One region of the Vreelandella titanicae genome, then DNA from elsewhere that is predicted to be linked to it. Evidence: predicted binding sites of a transcription regulator. Region 1 holds the regulator's gene; each other region holds the start of a gene.
The links. The regulator sigma-54, encoded in region 1, starts transcription at its own class of promoters, with help from an activator protein. The targets are predictions, from matches to a motif close to TGGCACNNNNNTTGCTNT.
Positions count from the first base shown of each region.

Region 2: HZS52_RS20960 (HAD-IIB family hydrolase) is a predicted target of sigma-54. The motif match lies at 3,793-3,810, and genes of this name have one in related genera.
Region 3: HZS52_RS07265 (MSMEG_0572/Sll0783 family nitrogen starvation response protein) is a predicted target of sigma-54. The motif match lies at 3,220-3,237, and genes of this name have one in related genera.

Region 1 covers NZ_CP059082.1:4,177,076-4,183,780, forward strand. Annotated here, with positions in the region: gene lptC (LPS export ABC transporter periplasmic protein LptC) at 1-315, shown strand, start outside; gene lptA (lipopolysaccharide transport periplasmic protein LptA) at 327-842, shown strand; gene lptB (LPS export ABC transporter ATP-binding protein) at 854-1,603, shown strand; gene HZS52_RS19345 (RNA polymerase factor sigma-54) at 1,733-3,148, shown strand; gene hpf (ribosome hibernation-promoting factor, HPF/YfiA family) at 3,246-3,554, shown strand; gene HZS52_RS19355 (PTS sugar transporter subunit IIA) at 3,559-4,029, shown strand; gene rapZ (RNase adapter RapZ) at 4,117-5,049, shown strand; gene HZS52_RS19365 (HPr family phosphocarrier protein) at 5,095-5,364, shown strand; gene pmbA (metalloprotease PmbA) at 5,382-6,705, opposite strand, start outside.
Region 2 covers NZ_CP059082.1:4,547,320-4,554,024, forward strand. Annotated here, with positions in the region: gene HZS52_RS20950 (methyl-accepting chemotaxis protein) at 1-831, shown strand, start outside; gene HZS52_RS20955 (glycosyltransferase family protein) at 1,467-2,687, opposite strand; gene HZS52_RS20960 (HAD-IIB family hydrolase) at 2,762-3,679, opposite strand; gene HZS52_RS20965 (OmpA family protein) at 4,332-5,342, opposite strand; gene HZS52_RS20970 (hypothetical protein) at 5,553-6,218, shown strand; gene HZS52_RS20975 (FlgO family outer membrane protein) at 6,283-6,705, shown strand, end outside.
Region 3 covers NZ_CP059082.1:1,548,841-1,555,545, forward strand. Annotated here, with positions in the region: gene HZS52_RS07250 (MSMEG_0567/Sll0786 family nitrogen starvation N-acetyltransferase) at 1-538, opposite strand, end outside; gene HZS52_RS07255 (MSMEG_0568 family radical SAM protein) at 572-1,666, opposite strand; gene HZS52_RS07260 (Nit6803 family nitrilase) at 1,659-2,651, opposite strand; gene HZS52_RS07265 (MSMEG_0572/Sll0783 family nitrogen starvation response protein) at 2,666-3,148, opposite strand; gene HZS52_RS07270 (aminotransferase-like domain-containing protein) at 3,508-4,905, shown strand; gene HZS52_RS07275 (hypothetical protein) at 5,201-5,842, shown strand; gene HZS52_RS07280 (zinc ABC transporter substrate-binding protein) at 5,839-6,705, opposite strand, start outside.

The DNA.
Region 1 (6,705 bases):
GAGGCAGTACTGTATGACAGCGAAAACCGTCAGTGGCTGGCCAGCGCCGATGTAGGCACGCTCAACACCGCTACCCAAGCCCTGCTGCTGTCAGGCTCGGCTCGACTGTTTGCACCAGATGAAGGCTGGCAGCTAGATACCGAGCTACTGCACTATGATGGCCTCGAGCAGCATGCATGGAGTGACACACCGGTATTGATGCAGCAACCGCCGCAGCAAATGAGCGCTTCACGTATGGACGTTTGGCTTAACACCAGCCAGGTTCGCTTAACGGATAATGTGCGCGGCACGCACCCCCCAGCCACACAACGCTAATAGGAACCGCCATGAAAGCCATTATTTCCCCAGCCCTGCTCTACACTGCACTGTTCGGTTTAGCGATACCTTTATCAGTATTAGCCCAAACCAACTCATCTTCCCAGACCCCAGTGGAAGTGGAAGCCGACCGTTTAGATCTTGATCAGCGGGCAGGCACAGCTGTTTACACTGGGGATGTGGACATTCGCCAAGGCGAAATGCAACTGCGCGGCGAGCGGGTAGAGATCAAACGTAACGACGCGGGCGAACTCTCGACAGCCACCGCCACCGGTGAGCGCGCCTACTTGCGCCATCAAGGCGAAGGGCAAGATGGCCCCACGGAAGGCTGGGCGCGGCGGATTATTTATCACGTCGCCGAGCGTCGCGTAGAGCTGATCGACCAAGCCGAACTGACCCAGAAAGAGGACACCTTTAGCGGCGGTCGCCTTGAGTATTTTATTGACCGAGAAGTGATTCAAGCGCGCTCTGACGTTGACGGCAGCGAGCCCCAGCGCATACGCATGACCCTTCAGCCTGAACAATAGGGAGCTTAGCTGTGGCCACTGCTGACACTGCGCCGATCAAAACCCTTTATGCCCACCACCTGGCTAAAAGCTACAAACGCCGCCGAGTGGTCAAAGACATCAATCTGGAGATCTCCCAAGGCAGTGTCGTTGGCCTTTTGGGCCCCAACGGCGCGGGCAAAACCACCTCATTTTATATGATTGTTGGGCTGGTCAAATCCGACGCTGGCAAGGTGGGTATCGACGATGTGGATTTAACGCGCGCCCCCATGCACGAGCGCGCAGCCGCGGGGATTGGCTACCTACCTCAAGAGGCGTCTATTTTCCGCAAACTCTCGGTTGCCGAGAATATTATGGCGATACTCGAGACCCGCAAAGAGCTTAACCGCAGCGACCGCGAGCAGCGTCTGGAAGCGCTACTCGAAGACTTCCATATTACCCATATTCGCGACAACCTGGGCATGAGCCTTTCGGGCGGCGAGCGCAGGCGTGTAGAAATAGCCCGCTCGCTAGCCACAGAGCCCGCTTTTATTCTGCTCGATGAGCCTTTTGCGGGCGTTGACCCCATCTCGGTAGGTGAGATTAAAACCATCATTCGTGCACTGAAACAGCGCCATATCGGCGTGCTGATCACCGATCACAACGTGCGTGAAACACTAGATATTTGCGACATCGCCTATATCGTCGGCGATGGGCAAATTATCGCCAGTGGCTCACCCGCCTCGATTCTCACCAACCAAAAAGTAAGGGATGTGTATTTGGGTGCCGATTTTCGCCTGTAATGTTTTTGCCTTAATCGCCCCTAAATAGCGCTTTAAAACAACTTTACTACCAATGGCATGCTTATTGCACTTGCGCCAAGCACTCACTCGCACTAGGGTGGAGCATTCTGATTAACGAGTGGTTCTCAGATGGTCATGAAAGCTTCTCTCCAACTGCGTATCGGCACACAGCTGACCATGACGCCCCAGTTGCAGCAGGCCATTGCGCTGCTGCAACTCTCTACGCTGGATCTTCGTCAAGAAATTCAGCAGGCCCTTGATGCCAATCCCATGCTGGAGCAGGAAGATGAGTTTAGTGAGCAGGCTGTCAGCGAGCCTAAGGAAGAAGAGTGGTCAGAGAGCATCCCTACTGAGCTCTCGGTAGATAGCGACTGGTCAGATACCTATCAAGATATGGGAAGCCAGGGGGGCAGCAGCAGCGAAGGCCCCGACTTTGAGCGTCAGGCAGCCGGTCAGAGCCTGCATGGCCACCTGCTGTGGCAACTCGCCATGACCGATTTTAGCGCTCGCGAGCAGCTTGTCGCGGAAAGTTTAATCGACGCGCTAGACGCCAACGGCTACCTGACCCAGCCGCTCAACGACATCCGTGAAGGGCTTCGTGCCCAGAGCATTGACGGGCTAAGCCAGCGCGAAGTGGAAACCATTCTACTCAAGCTCCAGCAGTTTGAGCCGACCGGCATATTTGCCCGTGACTTGCGTGAATGCTTGATGCTGCAGCTCGCCGCCCTCCCCGATGATACGCCACTGCTGGTTCCCGCCCGCCGTTTAGTGCGGCAGTTTCTCGAAGCGCTTGGCAAAGACGATATGCGCCTGCTGAAACGCCGTCTAGGGCTCGACGACGAACAGCTGGCCGATGTCATCCTGCTTATTCGCAGCCTAGACCCACGGCCAGGCAGCGCTTACGGCGACACCGACGACAGCTATGTCACCCCCGATCTAGTCGTCCGCCACGATAATGAAGGCTGGCATTTAGAGCTCAACCCCGAGGCCCTGCCACGACTGCGCATTCAGCCCGACTACGCCAGCTTGATTAAGCGTGCGGATAAAAGCGATGACAACCAGTTTCTCAAAGAGCACCTCCAGGAAGCGCGCTGGTTGATCAAGAGCCTTTCTAGCCGAAACGATACGCTGCTGCGTGTTGGTCGCGAAATCATTACCCGCCAGATTGGCTTTTTAGAGCACGGCGAAGAAGCCATGAAACCACTGATACTGGCCGACATTGCCGAAGCCGTGGAGATGCACGAGTCGACTATTTCACGGGTAACGACGCAAAAATATATCCATACACCCCGTGGTGTGTTTGAACTCAAATACTTTTTCTCAAGCCAGGTGAGCGGCCAAGATGGCGACAGCCACTCCAGCACCGCCATCCGGGCACGACTCAAGAAACTGATTCAAGAGGAGCCGCCCGGCAAGCCACTTTCAGACAGCCGCTTAGTGACGCTATTAGGCGAAGGAGGAATTCAAGTGGCGCGTCGTACGGTGGCGAAATACCGTGAAGCCATGGGCATTCCCTCTTCCAGTGAACGGCGTCGTTTGCGCTAACTGCGTTAACGTTTCAGGGAAACTCTCGACAAGGGCTTTGCAACGCGGCAAAAAGGGTTACAATCGAAGTACAGTCCGATGGATAAGGAGCACGTCAATGCAAGTAAATATCACTGGTCATCACGTAGAACTGACTGACGCCTTGCGTGACTATGTCAACGAAAAGCTTGAGCGTGTAGAGCGCCATTACGACAATATAACTACGGTGCAAGTCACCTTATCAGTGGAGAAAGAGCGCCAGCAGGCCGCCTGTACGCTGCACGCCGCAGGTGCTGACTTACATGCGGAAGCCCTAGACAGTGATATGTACGCCGCTATCGACGCACTAGCGGACAAAATCGACCGTCAACTCGTTAAACACAAGGAAAAAGCACAAGCTCGCGCCCAAGGCGCCGGTGTGCGTTAATTCAATGACGTTGGAAACCATACTCCCCCCGGAACGCGTTCTGTTCGACGTCCCCGGGGGCAGCAAAAAAAGGGTGCTGGAGTTTTACAGCACCTTTATCGCCCAAAATATTCCCAGCCTGGACAGCCAAGAAGTGTTTAGCCGTTTAATCGGCCGCGAGCGCTTAGGCAGTACGGGTATTGGTAACGGCGTGGCTATTCCTCATGCGCGTAGCCCCCACTGCAACGCCCCTATCGCTGGATTTTTAAAACTGGCTGAAGCGATCGATTTTGACGCTATCGACGGCGACCCGGTAGATCTGGTGTTTGTCCTGTTGGTACCCGAAGAGGCAGATGACACGCATCTCTCACTACTGGGTCAGGTAGCGACCATCATGAATGATGCGGACACGCGCCAGCAACTGCGTAAAGCAGCCAGCCAGCGCGAACTGCTTGAGCTGATTACCGCCAAAATTCGCGAGCAATCAGCGGCCTAAGGGCCTGAAACCCTGTTCAGGGCAGATCATAGCAGGTTATTCGCTCACCACCCTCAACGCAGCTTGATCAAAGCAAAGAGAGACTCTATGCAACTGGTGATCATTAGCGGCCGCTCCGGGTCAGGTAAATCTATCGCCTTGCAAGCGCTGGAAGATCTTGGCTACTACGCGATTGATAACCTCCCAGCTATGTTGCTGGGGTCGTTGGTGGATGAACTGCGTGACCAGGGCGACCGGGCACATTTAGCGGTGAGTATTGATGCCCGCAACTTGCCGGGAGCTCTGGAGCGCCTGCCCTCTTTATTAGACGAGTTGCGCCAGCGTAAAATCGACTTTCAAGTTATTTACCTGACCACCGATGCGCGCATACTGCTTGAGCGTTACTCAGCAACGCGTCGCCGTCATCCGCTGACCCGCGATAGCGAAATGACGCTGGAAGAGGCGATCAATAAAGAAGAGACGACGCTGGAAGATATTCGCGATCTGGCCGACCTATTGATCGATACATCACGATTATCGGTGCACGATTTACGCCGTCGCATTACCGACCAAGTAGCCCATCAGCGGCGCGACAAGCTGACGCTAACGCTGGAATCGTTTGGGTATAAACGCGGCGTACCGTTAGACGCCGACCTGGTCTTCGATGTGCGCTGCCTGCCAAATCCGTACTGGGATCCCACGCTGCGCCAGTTCACTGGCCGCGACGCGGAAATCGTGGCTTTTTTGAGCAGCTATCCGATTGTTGATGACATGAGCGACGACATTTTGGCCTGGCTAGAGCGTTGGCTACCCGCTTACCAGAATAGCCAACGTAGCTACATGACTATCGCGATTGGCTGTACTGGTGGTCAGCACCGCTCGGTCTATATGGCCGAGAAGTTAGCGGAAAAATTGACTCCTATCATGGGCGAAGTTCAACTTCGCCACCGCGAACTGGGCCTGCACTACACCTTAAGCGAACAATTGGCCGCTCCCCTCGTCAGCGCTTCCACACCTAACGAGCGGCCAGAGACCTCTTAAGCGCGTCTATCCATTAATGACACCACTCGGCGAAAAGGAACCAGGGTGCCAGAACGCATACTTACACTTACCAATCAACGCGGGCTACACGCTCGCGCGGCGACAAAACTGGTCAAATGCGGCCAACAGTTCACGGCAAAAATACGCGTTTACAAACAGCAACAGGCTGCCGACGCCGCCAATATCATGTCACTGCTGATGCTTGCCGCACCTTGTGGCACCGAGCTTAGAATCACCGCCGAAGGCGATGACGCCGAACAGGCGCTTGAAGCGATTCAAGCGCTGTTCGACGCCCGCTTTGAGGAGGATCAGTAAGCTGCCGCTTGTGCTTGTTAGTCCCCCGCCACGGTCATGGCATCAATCAACCAGCTACCCGTGTGAACACTGCCACGGGTATCGGTATCATCGCCAATACCTACTAAGCCAGCAAACATCCGCTCCAGGTTTCCGGCAATGGTGAACTCTTCGACCGGGTACTGCACCTTTCCATTTTCGATCCAAAAACCTGCTGCACCGCGGGAATAGTCACCGGTCACACCGTTGACACCTTGGCCCATCAACTCAGTCACCCAAATACCCCGCCCCATCTCTTGCAGCAGGCTTTCGCGTGATTGCAGTGGCGTTGCTAAACGCACGTTACGTGCCCCACCGGCATTGCCCGTGGTTTGCATATCGAGACGACGAGCGCTGTAAGAAGAGAGCATATAGCTGGCAATTCGTCCCTGATCGATAAAGCGATTATTGCGCGTTTGCACGCCCTCGCCATCAAACGGTGAGCTTGCCGTGGCGCCAATCTCCATTGGCCGCTCTTCGAGACTAAACCAGTCGGGAAACAACGGTGTACCGAGCCGGTCGCACAAAAACGAGGCCTGCCGGTAAAGCGCACCACCGGCTAACCCACCAAGCAAGTGGCCAATCAAGCCACTGGCCAACGATGGGTCAAACAGCACCGGAAAGGTGCCCGTTGGCGGCCGTTTAGCGCCTAGCCTGCGCAGCGTACGCACCGCTGCTTCGCGCCCCACCTCAGCGGGGTTACGCAGCGCCTTGGGGTCACGGGCAGAGGTGTAGTCATAATCACGCTGCATACCGCTCGCATCTTGGGCAATCAGCATGCAAGAAAGAGAGTGACTACTACCCTTTTGGGTACCTAAAAAGCCGTGGCTATTGGCGTAAACGCGCACCCCTTCGCCACTGGAGAGAGACGCGCCATCTGACTGTGAGATGCCGTCAACGTCTCGCCCCGCCTGCTCGCAGGCAAGCGCTAACTCAATCGCCTCATCCGTTGTGAGCGCCCAGGGATAGTGCACTTTTAGATCGGGCAACTCAGTAGCCATAAGGGAGGCATCGGCCAATCCTGCGGCCGGGTCTTCGCCGGTATAGCGGGCAATCGCCAGCGCTTTCTCTACGGCTGCCTGGATCGAGGCACTGCTGGCATCAGTGGATGAAGCGCTGCCTTTACGTTGACCCACGTATAGCGTGACAGCAATGCCTTGGTCACGGGATAACTCAACCGTTTCAACTTCGCCCAGGCGTACGCTAACGCCTATACCCTGATCGACGCTTGCGCCTACTTCGGCAGCATCCGCGCCCAAGCGCTTCGCCAGCGCTAACGCCTCTTCGGCGCGCGCGGTCAATAGCGACTGCTGCGCGGATGCA
Region 2 (6,705 bases), 370 kb from region 1:
GATATTCACCACGGCGCAAACCAGGTTAACAGTGGCGTAGAGCAGATTGTGGGTGTTAATGAAGAGCTTTCCACACGCACCGAAGAGCAGGCAGCGTCGTTGGCCGAAACGGCCTCCAGCATGGAGCAGCTTACCGCCACGGTTAAACAAAATGCCGAACATGCGGATCACGCGCGAACACTTGCCACACGCACCGCTGACAGCGCTCAACGCGGCAGTGACTCAATGTCCACGGTGATCTCCACCATGGCGACGATTAACGAAAGCGCCACCCAAATGAGCAGCATCGTTAACACCATTGACGGCATCGCCTTCCAAACCAATATTTTGGCACTTAATGCTTCTGTGGAGGCCGCCCGAGCCGGCGAGCAGGGGCGCGGTTTTGCCGTTGTCGCCAATGAAGTTCGCCAACTAGCCAGCCGTTCGGCTGCCGCCGCCCAAGAGATCAAAACGCTGATCGAAGCGTCGGATAGCAAAGTGGTGGAAGGCAGCCGTCAAGTGCATGACACCGGCGATGAGATCAATGGCATGGTCGATGACATTAAACAGCTCAGTACACTGGTTCAGGAAATCTCTGCAGCCACCATTGAGCAGAGCAGCGGCATTGAGCAGGTCAATCAGGCGGTAACGCAGATGGATCAAATGACCCAGCAAAATTCCGGCCTGGTGCAAGAGAGTAACCACGCCACCCAAACGCTCGCACAGCTCAGTGCTCAGCTGCGTCAACTGGTTGCCCACTTCCGCATTAACCAGAGCACGGGACATGCACAAGCAAATTTACCCGCCTCGTCATCGGCTCCGCGTGCAGCTCTCCAGCACAGCGATTTTTGATGTCTTGTCATTGCGAGCGCAGTGAAGCAATCTCGGGGTTACCTGCCATCGCAGATCGAGATTGCCGCGTCGCTGCGCTCCTCGCAATGACATATGAGTAGGCTCCTTGCAATGACAAATGGGTGTCATCGCGAGCGAAGCGTGGCGATCTCGGTGTTGTCATTGGGAACGCAGTGAAGCAATCTCGGGGTTACCTGCCATCGTAGATCGAGATTGCCGCGTCGCTGCGCTCCTCGCAATGACATATGAGTAGGCTCCTCGCAATGACATATGAGTAGGCTCCTCGCAATGACATATGAGTAGGCTCCTTGCAATGACAAATGGGTGTCATCGCGAGCGAAGCGTGGCGATCTCGGTGTTGTCATTGGGAACGCAGTGAAGCAATCTCGGGGTTACCTGCCACCGCAGACCGAGATTGCCGCGTCGCTGCGCTCCTCGCAATGACATATGAGTAGGCTCCTTGCAATGACAAATGGGTGTCATCGCGAGCGAAGCGTGGCGATCTCGGTATTGTCATTGGGAACGCAGTGAAGCAATCTCGAGGTTACCTGCCATCGCAGATCGAGATTGCCGCGTCGCTGCGCTCCTCGCAATGACATATGAGTAGGCTCCTTGCAATGACATATGAATAGGCGCTAAACCTTACCTTGGTTATCCAGCTCTACCGCTTCGTGCATACGCGTGAGCAGATCTGGCACCGCGGCCTGAACACGGTTCCAGCTGGGGATAAAGGGTCGCTCACGTGGGTTATCCATAAAAAGATTGCCCGCTTCGAGCAGGTTACTGGCAAACAGCTCCACGGCCTGCTCTTCGCTGTGGCGATCAAGGCTTAGGCCGTTCATCGTCGCATCGTGGTCGTAGGCTTCGATCAAATCCAGCGCAAAGCGGTAGTAGGTAGCTTTAAGCGTGCGGAAGTCTTCGCTGCTAAAGGTAACCCCCTGGGTGGCTAGTTTGCGATAGAGCGCTTTTGAAATATCCAGGCTCATGCGGTTTAAGCCGCTATCAGGATCATCTTCGCTAACCGGCTGATGCTTGTGGTCGTAGGCATCGGCAATATCTACCTGGCAGAGCTGGCGCAGGGAGTAGTTGCGTTGTAACTCCGACAAAACGCCAATTTCCAGCCCCCAATCCGCAGGCATACGAATCCCCTCTAGCACTTCGCTGCGCATCGCAAACTCACCTGACAGTGGGTAGCGAAAGCTATCCAGGTAATCAAGGTAGGGCATCGGCCCACAGACAGTTTTAAGCGCCCGCAGCAGCGGTGTGACTAACAGCCGTGAGACGCGCCCATTCAGTTTGCCCTCGGCAATACGGGGGTAATAACCTTTGCAGAAGCTGTAATTGAAATTGGGGTGCGCCACCGGATACATCAAGCGCGCAAGCAGCCCACGCTCATAGGTCAAAATATCGCAGTCGTGAAGCCCTACCACCGTCGAGCGCCCAGACGACAGCATATAGCCTGCGCAATACCATACATTGCGCCCTTTCCCAGGCTCTAAAGCGCCTAAACCGTGCTCTTCCAGCTCCGCATCCAGGGCGCGCAGCCGTGGGCCATCGTTCCATAAGATGCGCGTGTGTTGCGGCAGGCGTGAGAAAAACTCCCGAGCATATAAAAATTGCTCGCGATCGGCTCTATCCAGGCCAATGACAATCTCGTTGAGATAAGGGACTTTAACCAGCTCATCGACGATCGCCGACAGCGCTGGCCCTTCCAGCTCCGAAAACAGCGACGGTAGAATCAGCCCCATTGGACGTCGTCGAGCAAACTGGCACAGCTCTTGTTCAAGCGCCTCCACCGAGCGCCGGGTAAGGTTGTGAAAGTCGGTAATAATTCCGTTTTGATGAAAGTCACTCATTCACTTACCTCCCTGGATTCATAGAACTGGGGTCAAAGTACTGGACTCAAATAACTGTACTCAAAGAACTGTACTCAAAGGACAGCGGCATCGCCCTTTTCCGCCGTCGCTAAACGGCGGTCATCTCGCCCCCACCAGTAGGCCACTCCCTCAGCCCAGCCGGTTGGCCCTGTGGCATCCGTGCGATAGAGCGAAGCGTTGCGGGGTTCTACGGCTAAGTCGTGACAACCTCGTATCACGACCGCTTGATCCACTGCTTCGAGCATAGTGATATCGTTTGGCCCATCTCCCAAACCCAATGAAAGAGGCATTCGCCCTCTTAATGCCGTGAAGCGTTTAACCAGCCACTCGACGGCATTGCCCTTATCGGCGGAGCGCCCCATTACATGCCAAAAGCGCCCACCTTGAGTAAGCTGTAAGCCATCCCCCTCTAAAGCGGCGCGAAACGTCTCAAGGGCCGCGGCCGAGTCTTCCCACAACAACGGTTCGCTACCTTCCCGCTGCCGAGCATCCCGGGCGCGAACTGCGTCGAGCCCGGTAAGCTCCATCACCTCAGCTACGCTCATCTCTCCCATGCGGGTAAAGCGAATATCCAAGCGTTCACGCCACACCTTTAATCGGGCACGTATAAAGCCAATATCCACACCAGGATGTTTGATAACGACACCATCACGTCCACTGCCTGGACGGTCTAAGCGTGCATGACACCAGCCAGGGGGGAGACCAATAACCGCACCATTTTCAGCAATAAATGGGGTTGCCGTGAGGCCCAGCGCTTCGCGCAGCGGTATCAGTTCGGCACGGGTTTTACTGGTCACCGGAACCACCGGCACCCCCATTTGCTTTAAGCGGGCAAGCCAGGGAGCAGCAGGGCTGAAGTCATAACTGTGATGGTCGAGCAGTGAGCCATCTAAATCGGTCAAGACAAGCCGCGGCTGCAGAGCCGGATCAACCGAAGGGGTTGACGCTGAAAGACGAGCGGGTTCAGGCATAGCACTACCTCTCTTCGGCCTTAACGCTTCGTTAAGACGTCATGTCTAGAACGCCTAAATAGCTATGGCCAGCTATTAACTACTATGACCAGCTATTAATTGCTACGTAAAGCATAGCAATTAATAAGCCAAAACAGAGAAGTGTCTATTCAACAGAGGGTTACGTGGCATTTGACGGGATAAATAAATCAGAGTACTTGAAAGCACCAAAAAGAGGCAGTTAAAACACACCACAAAGGTGCATGAAGCAGATCGGTGCGCTTTGTACAGCCCCTTTCAGAATAAGCATTAGCGATAACTAAGATGATAAAAAGTAAAAAAAGCTTTACCGCACTTGGCAACGCTTAATAAATAGCTATACTGATATTGTACCCACTGGCAATCCTGTACACCCCTCACCTGATGCCAGTGGACTGCAGTGAGCCAAGCCCTTTAATGCCCGCCTCCCCCGGCGGGCTTTTTTCTATGTCATTGCCCCTCTTATGTCATCGCGAGCGAAGCGTGGCGATCATGTTGCCGTCTCATTGCAAACATAGAGAAGCAATCTCGGGGTTAGCTATCACTGACAAATCAGATTGCCGCGTCGCTGCGCTTCTCGCAATGACATTTTCCTTATAGCTGAGCAGCTATTTACTCCTCTATTAACTGCCCCTTACTCCACATGAATCACCACCTCAACCCGCCGATTACGTGCACGCCCTTCCGCGGTGGCGTTGCTCTCTAGCGGTTTTGTTGCTGCCAAGCCGACTGCGCGAAGGCGTTCAGCATCCACGCCCGCCGCTTCCAGCGCTTCCACAATGGCAATGGCACGAGCACTCGACAGCGCCCAGTTAGATGAGAACTCCTCGGTGCTAATGGTCTGGCTATCCGAATGGCCCTCCACCCACACTTCGCCATCGTAGCGCTGAATAGTCTCGAGCAAACTGCTCACTAGTGACGACCCATCGTTGGTTAGCTCAGCCGTGGCAGAGGGAAACAGCAGTTGATCCTGTACACGCAGGCTAATCCCCTCAGCCACCCGCGATACTTCAACACCCTCCAGGTCGGGCAAATAGGTAGACTCTTCAACGCGTTCCGAAAGCGCCTGATTTAGCGCAGTCGCCCCCGCTACTGACTCATCGCTCACCACTTGTACATTTGCCGGGGGGTGGTCGGTTAACACCACCATGTAGTCAGCTAAGGGCGATGTAAAATCATCGCTGCCCGCGGGCATCAGTAGTTTTGGTAAGGAAATAACCGGCTCAGCAGGCGGCAATGGTGCTGCCAAAAGCGGTGGAACACCGAAGCTGACTCGTCGAGGAAGATCGGCCAGCTTGGGCAGCCCTGCCACGCCAAGTGCCGCACTAATCGCCATGGGGTTCAATCCTGCACTGCTCCACCGGGCGACACTCTCACGCTCATGGCTTACCTGGGCCAATGCTTCAGGCAGGGGGACTCCCAAAGTAGGCGAGGATGTGCCCGCGTCCTCGCTCACACTATCCTTCTGGTTCAATTGAGGAATAACCGGCCCTGCAGCGGCGATAATGACCACGAACAGAGCCACCAACAAGGTCATGATATCGAGATAACTGATCATCCAACCGCTACCGCTATCACTTTCATGATAGGCCGACATCAGCGAATCATGGCGCGGACCGCCGCGGTGATCTTCAAGCATTGGCATTATCGCTCATTCAAGTTTTTAACCTCGTGGCCGATCTTGCTAGGTATGATGAATTAGATACGTCGAATTAGGCATGGCAAACTAAGCAAAGCACATAGTCTATCAAAAGCCGTTTTGTAGCGAAAAAGGAACCAGCAGGTGCGCACCCGTCCCCGATTATTTCCATTACCCTATTTCATACGTCCTGTTAGTTTGGGGCTGGCAAGCTTAATGCTTAGCGGCTGCTTTTATGCCAACACATCTCAAGCGCCGATCGCCACTACCTACCCCTATACCGAACAGCAACGTATGCAGGCAGCTCACCACTGGGATGTGCTGGCCCGCCATGAAGCTACCAGCATTTTACAACGCGAGCGCGTTCGCAATCGCGATTTACACATCAGCGAGTCAGACAGTGAAGCACTGCACGCCTACAGTGGCGGTGAATTTGGGCGTGGCTTTCGCGCACTGCTGACCAGCGAACTGGTGTCACGGGGCGCTAACCTTACCACCGTCCCCACTGCAAACAGCGCCAATATCACTATCGACGTCGAAGTTGTCGAGCACCGTGACCGCGGCTTTATCCGCCCACCGGTTGGCGCTTTTACCGCACTCACCGCGGGCATTGCGGTAGCCACGATTCCGTTTAATCAGTGGAGCGAACCTGCGCTGGGATTAATCCCCGCCGGCATGCTTGCCGATACCACCAGCGGTAGTTGGACATACACCGGTGACGAAGAGATCATCGTGACCACGCAAATTATCGACGGCGAACGAATTCTCTACTCTTCGTCCAACATTTACTACATCAATGCCGGTGACCGTCGTCAATATGCCCCTCATCGCGTGCCTCAGGCACCTACCACTCCCTCCGTTCCCCTTACTGATACGTGGTAATTTCATGCTGATGACACTTTTAACTACTTGGCGCGCTCGCTCTATCGGCCATGCTACCCGTGGGATGACCATGGGCATAACGCTACTGTTACTGGCTGGTTGCAGCGCGCTGGGCAATGCTAACAACACGCCCGCTGAACCGGAACCCGATCTCTCTGAATTGGTTCATGCCGCTGCCGAGCAGATGGTTGCCAGCAATCCAGAGCTCACGCGCTATAGCCCCATGATTGCCGCCACTTTTGTGAGCATCGACAATCTAAGCCAGTCGTCTACGCTTGGGCGTATTAGCTCTGAAATTATGGCCTCCGCACTGGCCCGTCAGGGTATGCAGGTACGCGAAGTCAAAATGCGCGACAGCATGTTTATCGAAGAGAGCGTGGGGGAATTGATTCTATCACGGCAAGTTCAGCGCCTAACCGCTCAGCACAACGCCCGTTCAATTTTAATGGGCACCTATGCACAGGGCCAGGACTACGTCTATGTAAGT
Region 3 (6,705 bases), 2.6 Mb from region 1:
GGCGTTGACGTCCAGGCACAACAAAGCCGCTAAGAGGAGAGTGGCAAGGGGGGTAGTGGGTAAGGTCGGCCTCCATGACGACATGAGGTCGATCAAGGATTAACTCCTCTCCAATGCTTCGCCAGTGCAACTGTTGGAAAAGAGCCTCATTCTGGGCCTGTACCCGGGCCAAAAAGCGTTGGCAGCCCAATGCATGAGCGCTGGAGACGGCCAGCCGAATCAGCGTGGAGCCTAGGCGGCCTTGGGCGCGGAAGGCTGGGTCAACAGCAAGACGCGAACCATGCCAGAGTCCAGGTTCTGATTCGTGAATACGCACTGTCCCCACCACTTGCTCATACCATCCTCCTGTGCACCCTAAAGCGACGAGTAGGTGGGCTGATTCATCGATGGCATCTCGGTCGTCCTGATCAAATATTGCCTGCTCATCGCAGAAAACGCGCCGCCGCAATGCCATTGCTTCATCGGTTTCCCAAGGCAGGCTCGCCCACTTGATCCGGTAGTTGGAATAGGCCGAATAGGCGTCGGATGTTGACATCATCGGGCACTCCTCTATTAAGCGTTTCGCGTGCTGTTAGCGCTCGTACTCAGACAACGTTGAACAGGCACCGCAACGCCCGCAGCCCGCTTTGATATCGCTAGAGCGCAACGCTGCGAGCTTGAGACGTCTGCCCAACGGCGCCAGGATCGACTCCATAAAGTCGGCGCTGGGCGGCTTATGATCTTCTAATGGCGTGCCGTTAATCGGCACGAACGGCACTACAAAGGGATAAACGCCGATTTCGATTAGGTGTTGGCAGGTTTCCAGAATGGCCTCGCGGGTATCCCCGAGCCCGGCAAGAATATAAGTGCTGACTTGCCCGCGGCCAAAGACGTCAACAGCATCGCGAAACGCCTGCATATACTCTTCGATGCCAACCTCTGCCTTGCCTGGCATTAGCGTTTTTCTTAGCGAAGGTGTGACCACTTCGAGATGCATGCCCAGGCTGTCAATGCCAGCTTCCTTCATGCGGGCATACCAAACGGGATCCTTCGGTGGTTCGCACTGCCCTTGCAGCGGAAGATCCACGGCCGCTTTGATGGCCCTGGCACTTTCGCAAAGGACGCTGGCTCCTCGGTCAGACGTGGCTGGCGTTCCGGTAGTCATGACCATATGTTTGACACCGTCGAGCTCGACAGCGGCCTTAGCCACCTCGGCCAGTTGGTCTGGGGACTTATGCGCAATGGTGCGCCCGGCTTGGAGTGATTGACCAATCGAGCAGAATTTGCAGGCTTTGCGCCTGCTCTCATAGCGGATGCATGTTTGCAGTACCGTCGTGGCCAGTACATCGCGGCTATGCAAGGTGGCGATATGCGTGTAGGGGACGCCGTCAGCGGTTTGCAGGTCGTAGAAGTGGGGCGTATCTGCAAAGGTAATATCGGCCATAGGAATCGTGTTTTCAGTCAGCCTATGCCCTTCATCACCTGACACTACGCTAAACGGTGAACGCCATGCCGACTGGGTATAGACGGGCACCATCATAGTGATTCCATCGATGGTTATTGCCTGATGGTCAGAAGGGCCAGCGCCGCCCCGTCGGCTGACATGCTCTTGTGATGCATCCTGCAGGCGTACGCCATGGGTTTGAAGTTCGGTGAACAAGCGTGAGCGATCGGCGAGCTTACTCATCTTCATCTCCTTGGGCATTATGGCCCTGAGCGGAAGTGGCCAGTGGCTGGCAGCAGTGGGCGGGCATATCGTTAATGACTAAGCTCAACAGTTCAGGACGCCCATAGTGGCCCACCGAATCCATCATTCGCTTACGCTTGGTAATCAGAGCGAAATCCAGGTCGGCAATAACGATGCCTTCTCCTTTGCGCAGCGGCTCGGCCAAGTGCTTACCTTCTGGCGAGATAATGGCGGTGTTACAGCCATCACGCAGAGCACGTTGTAGCGTGGTGTCGGGGGTAATGGATTCGATTTGGGAGTCGGTTAGCCAGCCGGTGGCGTTAACCACGAAACAGCCCGCTTCAAGGGCGTGATGACGGATGGTTACTTCAATTTGATCCGCAAAGACTGGGCCGACCAGCGAGCCAGGAAACTGGCTGCAGTGGATCTGCTCGTGCTGGGTCATCAGGGCATAACGTGCCAACGGATTGTAGTGCTCCCAGCAGGCCAGGGCGCCAACACGGCCCACGGCGCTATCCACCACCTTCAAGCCCGAGGCATCGCCCTGGCCCCAAATCATGCGTTCGTGGTAGGTCGGCGTGAGCTTTCGGCGTTTCAGCAACAGACGCCCGTCGCTATCAAAGATCAGTTGAGTATTGTAGAGGGTGCCATGATCACGCTCATTAACGCCAAGCACGACGACGATGCTCAGGGTGCGAGCGCGCTCAGCGACAGCATCAGTGATCGGGCCTGGTACCACCACGGCCTGTTCATACAGCCGGAAGTGCTCGGCGCCACAGGCCACGGCGGGGTAGACAAATGAAAAGTACGGATAGTAGGGAACGAAGGTTTCGGGGAACACGATCAGCTCAGCCCCCTTGCTGGCCGCTTCGTCGATTGTATCCAGTACCTTGACCAGCGTGCCGCCAACACTCTCAAGATCGGGAGAAAGCTGAGCGGCAGCGGCCCGCACTATGGTCGTTCCTGTCATGTTTGCTTGTGCCATGACCGCTGCTCCCCTTAGACCGTCCAGGTATCGATGATCAGTGCATCGTCGCGCACGTGAAGCAGCTTGAGGTCAAGCACATCCAGTGGATTGATCGCGCGGATGCCCTCAATGAGTGACGGTTCGCCATGACCATAGAGTGCTTGAAGAGCAAAGCGGCAGGCGTAGACCTTGCCTCCCTCGGCCATAAACTTGGTCAACTGATTGTTGAAATTCATGTGGCCGGGAAACGCTTCATCGCCCAGGGTCGGGAAGCCACGCTGGACACCCAAAGTGACGCCAGGGCCATACAGTAAGATGGAGGTTTCAAAGCCTTTACGCAGCAAACGCGTTGCCTGCAGCATATTCACGAAGCCGATCGACCCCTCAAAGGCAACCGTATGAAAAGTTACCAGGGCTTTTTCGCCTGGTTTCGCTTTTACGTCTTCAAAAACCTTCTCTTCGTAGTCGACCAGAAAATCGCCTTTCTTGTTGAGTGGTTGCGTCACTGTAGGCATGTCTAAGCTCCGTTTATTGCGAGTGGGAGAGTCGTTAACCGCCGTGCTTACACAAGCGGTACGATCAATACGGAGCAATCGACGTGCCAATTGATATGCTTATTGATCCAATCAATTGTCGATCATGTAGGTCGCTCTAAGCCTAAAAATTGACCAAATTTTTAGGCTAAAAAAATAATAAAAGGCTAATGTTTCAAAAAAACTGTGTTTTTCACCTTATTTGTGCAATAAAAGTGTGTTTTGCACCATTAAGTACATATGCAATCAATTTTTTATTTGTGCAATCTTTAGCCCATCAGTGATAAGTTTTGGTCGATAAGAAGAGTAGGTAACAATGTTTATTTAACGACGGGGAAGATATGCATACATCTGAGCTGGAACGCTGGCGAAAACGTTTAGACAAGGAGGTCAGCCAGCCAGCTTATCGTCTGGTCGCTGAATTGATTGCTGAAGATATCGGTAGTGGTCGGCTGCAGCCCCGCGAGCGACTGCCCCCGCTGAGAGAACTGGCGGGGGCTTTGAGTATCAATTACACGACGGCGGCGCGTGCCTATAACGAAGCTAAGCTGCGTGGCTTGATTGACTCGCATCCGGGCTCGGGCACTTTTATTAAAGGTAAGGCAGTGTCAGTGAAGCCGAGCAGTGGTTATGAGATGACCATGAACCTAATGATTGAGCCCGCGATACCGACGTTGATTGAACGAGTACGCGATAGCGCTATCTCGGTGTTGGCCCAGCGTGATCTTTACTCACTGCTGCGTTATCAAACCTTTGGTGGCAGCCATCATGACCGTGTGGCTGCGCTCCAATGGCTGGATCGGCGGCTGGACAACACGACACTGGAACAGGTCTTGATATGCCCCGGTATTCACAGCGGCCTGGTTGGGTTGCTGATGCAGTTGGTAGTCCCAGGTCAGCTAATCTGTGTCGAAAGCTTGGTCTACCCTGGCCTAAAGGCTATTGCGGCTCAGCTCGGGCTGACCCTGCATTCATTGGAGCGTGACTCCGATGGCCCCCTTGTTCGCTCCTTCGAGGATATCTGTAAACAGGGGCAAGTGGCCGTTTTGTACATTAATCCCACCATCCAAAACCCCACGACGACGACTATTCCCTTGGGGCGTCGTGAAGCTTTGGCCGATGTTGCCTTACGCTATAGCATCCCGATTATTGAAGATGATGCTTACACCATGCTCAGCGAAGAGAAGGTCGTCCCTATTGCTAACTTGGCCCCTGAGCTCACTTACTATCTGACGGGGACTGCCAAGTGTTTTGGCCCCGGTTTGCGATCAGGATTCCTACACGCCCCTACCAAGCGGCAGGCGCAGAGAACCGCTGGCGCGCTTCGAGCCACCTCGGTGATGTCCAGCCCGCTGATTGATGCCCTGGTCACCGAGTGGATAACCGATGGGACGGCGGATGCCATGCTTAAAGCGATCCGTATCGAGGCCATTGCCCGCCTTGAAATAGCCGAGAAGATTCTGGGACGTCAGCGCATCGTGTCTGCCAAAGGTGCTTTCCACCTATGGCTTAAGCTGCCCAAGCACTCTGGCTGGAACCCTTCAGAGCTGGCGGTGCAATTACGTTCACATGGCGTTAGTGCGGTTGCCAGCGCTGCTTTTAGTACCGACAACCATCCCCCTGAAGCTCTGCGCTTGTGCTTCGGTGGTCAACTGACAAGAGAGGACTGGGAGGAAAGGCTGCATTATGTGGCGGATATCATCGACCAGCCTGCCTATCTGTCATCTCTGACGATGTAACCTTGGTCAACTGTCCTAGTGACGGTTTGGTATTGATTAGCCAGACGAATAGCAAAAGTGGTTTAACGCCCATTATCTTCGGCGATGAATGACTAGGAGTCTTCATCTCCCTGGTTTAATGCACGCTGTGGAGCACTACCACGGTTGCGATCCGTCGTCTGATCCGGCTTTTTTGAGGCCTTCTGAGCCTGTACTTGTCAGCTGTGCATAGGCATAGTCGTTAAGTTAGTTTGAACGCTAACAAAGCTATTTATCGCCTAGCTGGTTCGGTTTCGTTTAGGAGGTGCCCGTTAATATGTTGATATATATTGTCTTTTTGATGATCTTTGTGGGCGTGACCGCAGCTCTGTATCAGGTGTATGAAATTCATTACAACATCAACGTCGGCAACGATAAAAAGTTGTCGAAGGCTGATAAAAGCCACTTACAAGCGCTTTCTGACCAAGCCAAAACCGCCACGCAAACCCATGCCCGGCCAGACTTTGATCAAGCGGCAGCCAATGCCTTGAGCCCTAATCTCGATCGGGATATCGCACTGAAGGCTTTTGCTGAAGAGGAAAAAGGCGTCTACGCGATTCCTTTGTTGCGGCGTAAAGCGCGGTTGTGTTTTAACGGCGATAGCAGTGCGAATGTAAACAGCGTAAAAGTGCGTCACTTGCCGTTTTGGAAAACAACGCTGCCGCATACCAATATACGCGCAGCGTTGATTACACTGGTTATTTTGAACTGTTTCTTGGTTCAGCTACTGGCTGCCATGAGTGTTTATACGCTGGGTTATCCAGTCTCGATGCCTTGGCTGGCTTGGCTAAACGACCCCATGGCAGTCATGCTGCTGATTTATGCCTTTATCGTTACGTCACTGCTTATTACGAAGTTTGATAGATATATGCACGACCTCTATCAACTCGGCAAGCTGTTTCAGAAAAAAGCTGTTTAGCCGTCAGTGCAGCGCGTAATCTCATCGGCCAACTGCTCCAGCAGCGCATCGTAGAGACCTGCATCCAGCGTCAGACCTACGCCCAAGGGATCCATGACGCCGATATAAGCGGACGTATCCCCAAAGACGTTATTGACCATCTGCGGATTGAACTGGGGTTCACTAAACACACACTGGATATTTTCATCATTCACCAGCGTTTGCAGCTTCTCGATACGCGCAGGGCTAGGTGAAGAGGCATCGCCAATGGAGATGGCCCCAGCCGCGTGCACATTAAAGGCCTCCTCAAAGTACTGGTAAGCATCATGGAAAACAATAAAGCGTGTGTCGGCGCTGCTGGCCAAACGATCCTGAATATGTTCCTGAAGGCTGGTTAAGTCCTCTTTCCCCTGGGCGGCGTTGTCGCGATAGTACGCTGCGTTATCAGGGTCGATCTCACTTAACTGTTCGGCGATGGCATCCAGCCAACGGCGGGCATTGGCAGGATCCAGCCAGGCATGGGGATTCATGCCGGTATGGCTGTGATCATGGCCGTGGTGGTCATGATCGTGCCCACTTTCGTCATGGCTGTCTGCATAGTGGTGGTGTTCGTGATCGCCGTGATCATGCTCATGATGATCGTGATCATAGTGCCCGTGACCGTGTTCATCCCCATCGTTGAGCGCAAAGGTCGCGCCTTCGCGGTATTCCAATGTGGTGATGCCAGGCACATCCATTAGCTCAAGGTGGCGTGCATCACCCGCCAGGCTGTCGATGGCGCCGGATAGCCAGGGCGTCAGCGCGTCGCTTACCCATACCACCAGGTCCGCATCATCGAGGGATTGTGCTTCAGAAGGGCGTAGCGAATAACCATGCGGCGAAGC